Regions from separate parts of the Terrihabitans rhizophilus genome, predicted to be linked through region 2. Evidence: predicted binding sites of a transcription regulator. Region 2 holds the regulator's gene; each other region holds the start of a gene.
The links. The regulator LexA, encoded in region 2, represses DNA repair genes until DNA is damaged. The targets are predictions, from matches to a motif close to TGTTCNNNNTGTGTTCNG.
Positions count from the first base shown of each region.

Region 1: the regulator LexA is predicted to act here: its motif matches at 871-888, upstream of radA (DNA repair protein RadA).
Region 3: the regulator LexA is predicted to act here: its motif matches at 1,317-1,334, upstream of SCD90_RS14770 (PA0069 family radical SAM protein).

Region 1 covers NZ_JAXAFJ010000002.1:114,604-116,868, reverse strand. The annotation lists gene alr (alanine racemase) at 1-294, shown strand, start outside; gene msrB (peptide-methionine (R)-S-oxide reductase MsrB) at 291-791, opposite strand; gene radA (DNA repair protein RadA) at 940-2,265, shown strand, end outside.
Region 2 covers NZ_JAXAFJ010000002.1:338,960-341,224, forward strand. The annotation lists gene SCD90_RS05195 (DUF4153 domain-containing protein) at 1-675, opposite strand, end outside; gene lexA (transcriptional repressor LexA) at 850-1,554, shown strand; gene gltA (citrate synthase) at 1,685-2,265, opposite strand, start outside.
Region 3 covers NZ_JAXAFJ010000011.1:31,776-34,040, reverse strand. The annotation lists gene moaB (molybdenum cofactor biosynthesis protein B) at 46-582, shown strand; gene SCD90_RS14775 (glycosyltransferase family protein) at 579-1,250, opposite strand; gene SCD90_RS14770 (PA0069 family radical SAM protein) at 1,352-2,265, shown strand, end outside.

The DNA of each region.
Region 1 (2,265 bases), 220 kb from region 2:
GTGTCAGTGGGCTATGCAGACGGCTTCCTGCGCGCCGGCGGGTCGAGCAGCCTCCGCACAGGCGCGGAGACCATCGTCCGCGGCCAACGCTGCCCGCTGATCGGCCGCATAAGCATGGACCTTCTTGCCGTGGACGTAACCGACATGCCCCTCGGTTCGGTGAGCCGCGGCGACTTTGCCTGCCTGCTTGGCGACGGCATCACGGTGGATGAGGTCGCCGGACATGCGGGCACGATCAGCTACGAGATGCTGACCGGGCTCGGCGCCCGATACGCACGGACCTACACGATCTAGCCTGTCTGCGAGGCCTTGAACGTCATGGCCACGCCGTTCATGCAGTAGCGTAGCCCGGTGGGCTTTGGCCCGTCGTCGAAGACATGACCAAGATGGCCGCCGCAGCGGCGGCAATGCACCTCCGTGCGTGCCATGCCGAGCGCGCGATCCGTGCGCGTTCCGACCGCTTCCGGCAGTGGACGGAAGAAGCTGGGCCATCCCGTGCCGCTCTCGAACTTGGTCTCCGAGGAGAACAAGGGCAGGTCACAGCCCGCGCAGGAGAAGACGCCGGCGCGATGCTCCTTGTTCAGCGGGCTCGATCCCGGACGCTCCGTGGCTTCCCGCCGGAGCACCGCGAATTGCTGCGCGGACAGCTGCGCCTTCCACTGCTCCACGGTCTTCTCGACCTCGAAACTCTCGGCCATCGCAGGCTCCGTGAATCCAAACCCGAAGCCGCGAATGCCCAACGCGCCCAGCACCGCTGCACCGCCGAGCAAGATTGTCCGTCTGCTGAACATGATCCACCTCCTGTCTGACTATACGGGTGCAGGCAGCCACCGGATGCTCCCGGACGGTCACAACCACGTAAGCACGGCTGAGAACATAGTAGGAACATTTAAGTGGAAGCGGCGGCTGATTTCCGGCATGATGCACCCGAGGTGAATCATGGCGCGTGCGAAATCCACATTCGTCTGTCAGGGCTGCGGCTCGGTCCACAATCGCTGGTCCGGACGCTGTGAAAGCTGCGGCGCCTGGAACAGCATCGCGGAAGAAGCAGCCGCGGCTCCGGTCGGCAAAGGCGGCGCCATTTCCGTTCGCGGCGGCCGGCGCATCGAACTGGAAGGGCTCAGCGGCGGCCAGCAGGAAGCTCCCCGCATCACGTCGGGCATCGGCGAGTTGGACCGCGTCACGGGCGGCGGGTTCGTCCATGGTTCTGCCATCCTGCTTGGCGGCGAGCCCGGCATCGGCAAGTCCACGCTGCTCATCCAGGCCTGCGCGGCGCTGGCGAGGGCGGGACACCGCACGGTCTATATCTCTGGCGAGGAAGCGACGGCGCAGGTGCGCATGCGCGCAACACGTCTCGGGCTGGCGGATGCGGCTGTGGAACTCGCCGCCGAGACGAATGTGGAAGACATCCTCAGCACCCTGACGGCCGGAGCGCCACCCCGCTTCGTCATCATCGATTCCATCCAGACCATGTGGACCTCCAGCGTCGAATCGGCGCCCGGAACGGTCACGCAGGTGCGCGCCTCCTCACAGGCGCTGATCCGCTACGCAAAGACCTCCGGCGCAACGGTGATCCTCGTCGGCCATGTCACCAAGGATGGCCAGATCGCAGGTCCTCGCGTGGTCGAGCACATGGTGGATGCAGTGCTCTCCTTCGAGGGTGAGCAGGGCCATGCCTTCCGCGTGCTGCGGGCACAGAAGAATCGCTTCGGTCCGACGGACGAGATCGGCGTGTTCTCGATGACGGGCGCCGGGCTCGAGGACGTCGCCAATCCATCCGCACTGTTCCTCTCCAGCCGCGACGTCGCCGCACCGGGCGTCGCTGTGTTCGCCGGAATGGAAGGGACGCGGCCCATCCTCGTAGAGATCCAGGCGCTTGTGGCGCCCTCCTCCCTCGGCACGCCCCGGCGCGCCGTGGTGGGCTGGGATTCGAACCGGCTGTCCATGGTGCTGGCGGTGCTGGAAGCCCATGCCGGTGTGCGTCTGGGCAGTCACGACGTCTACCTGAATGTGGCTGGAGGCCTGCGCATCGTCGAACCCGCCGCCGATGTCGCGGTTGCGGCGGCGCTGGTCTCCTCCTTCGCTGGCTCGGTGCTGCCGCTGGACAGCGTGTTCTTCGGAGAGGTCAGCCTTTCGGGCTCGGTGCGTCCCGTGGCTCATGCCGGCTTGCGCATGAAGGAAGCCGCCCGCCTCGGCTTCTCGCGCGCGATCGGTGCGGCTGGCTCAGGGGACGCAAAGGCGGATTCCGGCCTCTGCCTCACCGGC
Region 2 (2,265 bases):
GATGATGCCCAGCGCCGCCACGGCTCTTCGAATGAGCCCGTCCGGCGCTTCCGGAGACTGCCTGTTCCCCAGCAGCGAAAGCCACAGGAGCGGCAGAACGAGGGCGAAGCCAAGCGCCCACACATATTGCATCACGGTGTCCGTCACCGTGATGCCGAACAGGTACCGGATGCTGTAGAGGATCGCCGCCAGCCCGATCATGATCACGAGCGTGCTCAGCCCGGCGAAGGCGAGGCCGGACAGGGCCGAGAGGTTGAAGACCCAGCTCCGCCGTTCCTCGTCGCGCAGAAGCGACAGCGAACCCGTCGCCGCGAGCGCGATCGCGGCCACTCCGGCGGCCTCTGGACTGAACCAGTGCGACTCGTGGAACACGGCCGAGATCGCGCCCGTCGTCGCGGCAAGAAGTTGTAGAAGCGCACGCCCACGTCCAAGGCCGTGAGCTTCCGACATCACGCCTGCCGCCACCGACGCGGCAAAGGCGACAAGGCAGCCGATGCCGACCATCTCCGCCATGGTGTGATCGAGACGGTCATGGATTTCGGCGATCGCCATGGCGGTGACGATGACGGATGCGGCTACCGCTACGGGAAAGCGCGTCACCGCGCGCTGGAGATCGGCCTGCGCGAATGGCAGAGCCTTTATCCGCGACAGAAACCCCGATCCGTCTTGCCGCATCGCATCCTCCCCGTTCGGCCCCTTCAGGATGCGAGCACGCCCCTGAAAGGTCGAGAACCTAGCCGTATCGTTCCAGTTTGCGGGAAAGCAACCGGATGTTAACCGTTGCGGAACACATAAGGAACAGCTACCTTTTTGTTCCTGATTTGTTTTGATTCATCCGCCGAGGTGCCCATGCTCACGCGAAAGCAGCACGAGCTTCTGCGCTACATTCATGAGCGCCTGAAGGAATCGGGTGTCCCGCCCTCGTTTGACGAGATGAAGGAGGCACTTAACCTCCGTTCCAAGTCGGGCATCCATCGCCTCATCACTGCGCTTGAGGAACGTGGCTTCATCCGCCGTCTCCCGAACCGGGCTCGCGCGCTGGAAGTGCTGAAGCTGCCCGAGACGGTGGCCCCGCCCATGCGGCCGACCGGGAAGTTCCAGCCAAGCGTCATCGAAGGCAATCTCGGCAAGGCGCGCCCGCGTGCGGCCGATGATGACGAGGAGCGCGGCCATTCGGCGTTCGTGCCCGTCATGGGCCGGATCGCGGCCGGCGTGCCCATCGAAGCCATCCAGACCCGCAGCCACACCATCGCAGTTCCACCGGAAATGCTGACGGGCGGCGAGCACTTTGCGCTCGAGGTGCGCGGCGACTCGATGATCGAGGCCGGCATCCTTGAGGGCGACGTGGTCGTCATCCGCAAGGCCGACACGGCCGCAACCGGCGACATCGTGGTCGCGCTGGTGGATGACGAAGAAGCCACGCTGAAGAGGCTCCGCAAGCGCGGGGCGTCCATCGCTCTCGAAGCCGCCAACCCAGCCTACGAAACCCGCATTTTCGGACCCGACCGGGTGCGCGTGCAGGGCAAGCTGGTGGGGCTGATCCGCCGCTACTGAGGCGTTCGGCCCAGCGGAGCACGGCTGAAAATGATGCGGGGAGGTCCTGTCCGGACCTCCCCGTTTTCGTGCTTGAAGCTGCGAACAGTCGATGCGGCCGGGCGTGGATGCCGGGCCGCACGGATTGCCGTCAGCCGCGATCCTTGGCCGGAACGAAGCTGCGCTCGACGGCTCCATTGTAGAGCTGGCGCGGACGTCCAATGCGCTGCGCCGGGTCTTCCAGCATTTCCTTCCACTGTGCGATCCAGCCGACGGTGCGTGCCACCGAAAACAGCACGGTGAACATCGAGGTCGGGAAGCCCATCGCGCGCAGCGTGATGCCGGAATAGAAATCGATGTTCGGGTACAGCTTGCGCTCGACGAAGTACTCGTCCTGCAAGGCAACCTTCTCAAGCTCCACCGCCACGTCGAGCAGCGGATCGTCCTTGATGCCGAGCTCGTCCAGAACCTCATGCGCGGTCTGCTGCATGATCTTGGCGCGCGGATCGTAGTTCTTGTAGACGCGGTGCCCGAAGCCCATCAGGCGGAATGGATCGTTCTTGTCCTTGGCCTTTTCCACGAACTCCGGAATGCGGTCCGGCGTACCGATCTCTTCCAGCATCTTCAGCGCCGCCTCGTTCGCGCCGCCATGGGCGGGGCCCCACAGGCAGGCAACACCGGCCGCGATGCAGGCGAACGGGTTTGCGCCCGACGAGCCCGCGAGGCGAACGG
Region 3 (2,265 bases), on a different contig from region 2:
AGTTCCGCCGCACAGGCCGTGGCCGGCACGCATGAGATGGACAGCATGGAAAGCACCCGCACCTTCATTCCGCTGAGCATAGCGGTCCTGACAGTCTCGGACACCCGCGTTCTCGCCGATGACCGCTCCGGCGACACATTGGTGGAAAGGCTGGGGGAAGCCGGGCACCAGCTGGCCGACCGCTCCATCGTGCCTGACAGCATCGAGGCCATTCGCGCGCAGGTCTCGCGCTGGATCGGCGATCCCGGCGTGGACGTCGTGATCACCACGGGGGGCACCGGCTTCACCGGCCGCGACGTGACGCCCGAGGCGCTGGAGCCCCTCTTCGAAAAGCGGATGGACGGCTTCTCCACCATCTTCCACCAGATCTCGTTCGGGAAAATCGGCGTCTCGACCGTGCAATCCCGCGCCACGGCGGGCGTGGCCGGCAGCACCTTCATCTTCGCCCTGCCCGGCTCACCCGGCGCCTGTCGCGACGCCTGGGACGGCATCCTGAAAAGCCAGCTCGACTACCGGACGAAACCCTGCAACTTCGTCGAGATCGCTCCCCGGCTCGACGAACATCTGCGCCGCAAGCCCTAGCGGTAGAGCCGGGCGACGAGGCGCGTCGGCGCGCGCACGGCAAGCAGGCCCGCGCCGAGCAGCCGCCGCAAGCCTGCCGCATGCGGGCGCTGGTCCGCGGGGACGTAGAGGCGGGCGCGCAGGCGAACCATTCTGCTTCGTCCGATACGCCGGGCGAGGTCCACATATTCGACAACCGGAAGAGCGCGAAAACCGCCCAGTTCCTCGTAGAACGCCTTGTGGATCAGCAGAGCGGGAAGGGCTTCGCTGCCGGCCATGCTCTGTCCGGCCCGACGAACAGCCTGCGCCAAACCGTCGTCGGCTCCATCTTCCAAAACCTGGAACCTGGCGGCGCGCCGCGAGGCCGTGCCCTGCCGCTCCGCCCGTTCCATGAAGCCGCGCACATCACGGGTCCACCCTTCCTCGGGCTCGCAGCCGGGCTCCATGAAGAGAAGCCACGGCGCCTTGGCCAGCCGGGCGCCGGCCGCCAGGCGCAACGATCTTTCGGAGGCTCCCCGCACGTAGAGGCAGCCGCAACCATCCGCGATGGCGTGGACGCTGGATCCCCCGGATCCGTCGACCACGATGACGTCCCGCACCGTGCCGTCCGCCGCCGCCGGAACGAGAGAGGCGAGCGTTGCGAGCAGCGCTTCCTCGTCACCGGATGTCTGGATCACCACGCTGATCATCGGGGGAGTTTATAGCACGTCCGGTCAGTGCCGCGACCCATGCGTGCAGCACCGCGCTTGCGCATATGTTCTCTTTATGTTCTTCTCGAAACAAGGAGAACATGACGATGGCTTCCACCGCCTCGCTGCTTACCTACACCGACGATCCAGTGGTTCACGAGGCCGCTCCCGACATCGCGCCGGAGAGGCGTCGCGGACGTGGAGCGCGTACCAATGCAGCCGGCCGCTTCGAGCCCTATGCGCGGGCGGCGGAGGACGACGGCTGGGACAGCCTCGCCGACCTTCCTCCGTTCAAGACGGAGATCTCCTACGAGACCGCAAGGAAGATCATCACCAGGAACCAGTCGCCGGATATCTCCTTCGACCGCTCCATCAACCCATATCGCGGATGCGAGCACGGCTGTGTCTACTGCTTCGCCCGCCCCTCGCATTCCTATCTCGGCCTTTCTCCGGGGCTGGATTTCGAGAGCAAGCTGACGGTGAAGTCCAACGCTGCCGCGCTCCTCGAAAAGGAGCTGGCGCAGCCGGGCTACGAGGTCCGCACCATGGCGCTGGGAACCAACACCGATCCTTACCAGCCCATCGAGCGGCAATACCGTGTCACCCGGTCGGTGCTGGAAGTGCTGGCACGCAGCAATCATCCGGTCGGCATCGTCACGAAGTCCGCCCTGGTGACCCGCGATATCGACATTCTCGCGCCCATGGCCGCGAAGGGGCTCGCCCGCGTGGCGCTGTCCATCACGACGCTCGACCCCAAGCTCGCCCGCGACCTTGAACCCCGCGCGCCGACGCCGGCGAAGCGGCTGGAAGCGGTGCGGCAGCTCAGCGAAGCCGGCATCCCCGTCACCGTGATGGTGGCACCCATCATTCCGGCGCTGAACGATGAAGAGATCGAACGTGTGCTGGACGCGGCGAAAGCCGCCGGAGCGGTCAGTGCCGGTTATGTGCTGTTGCGGTTGCCTTACGAGATCAAGGACCTGTTTCAGGAATGGCTGGCCGAGCATCGCCCGCAACG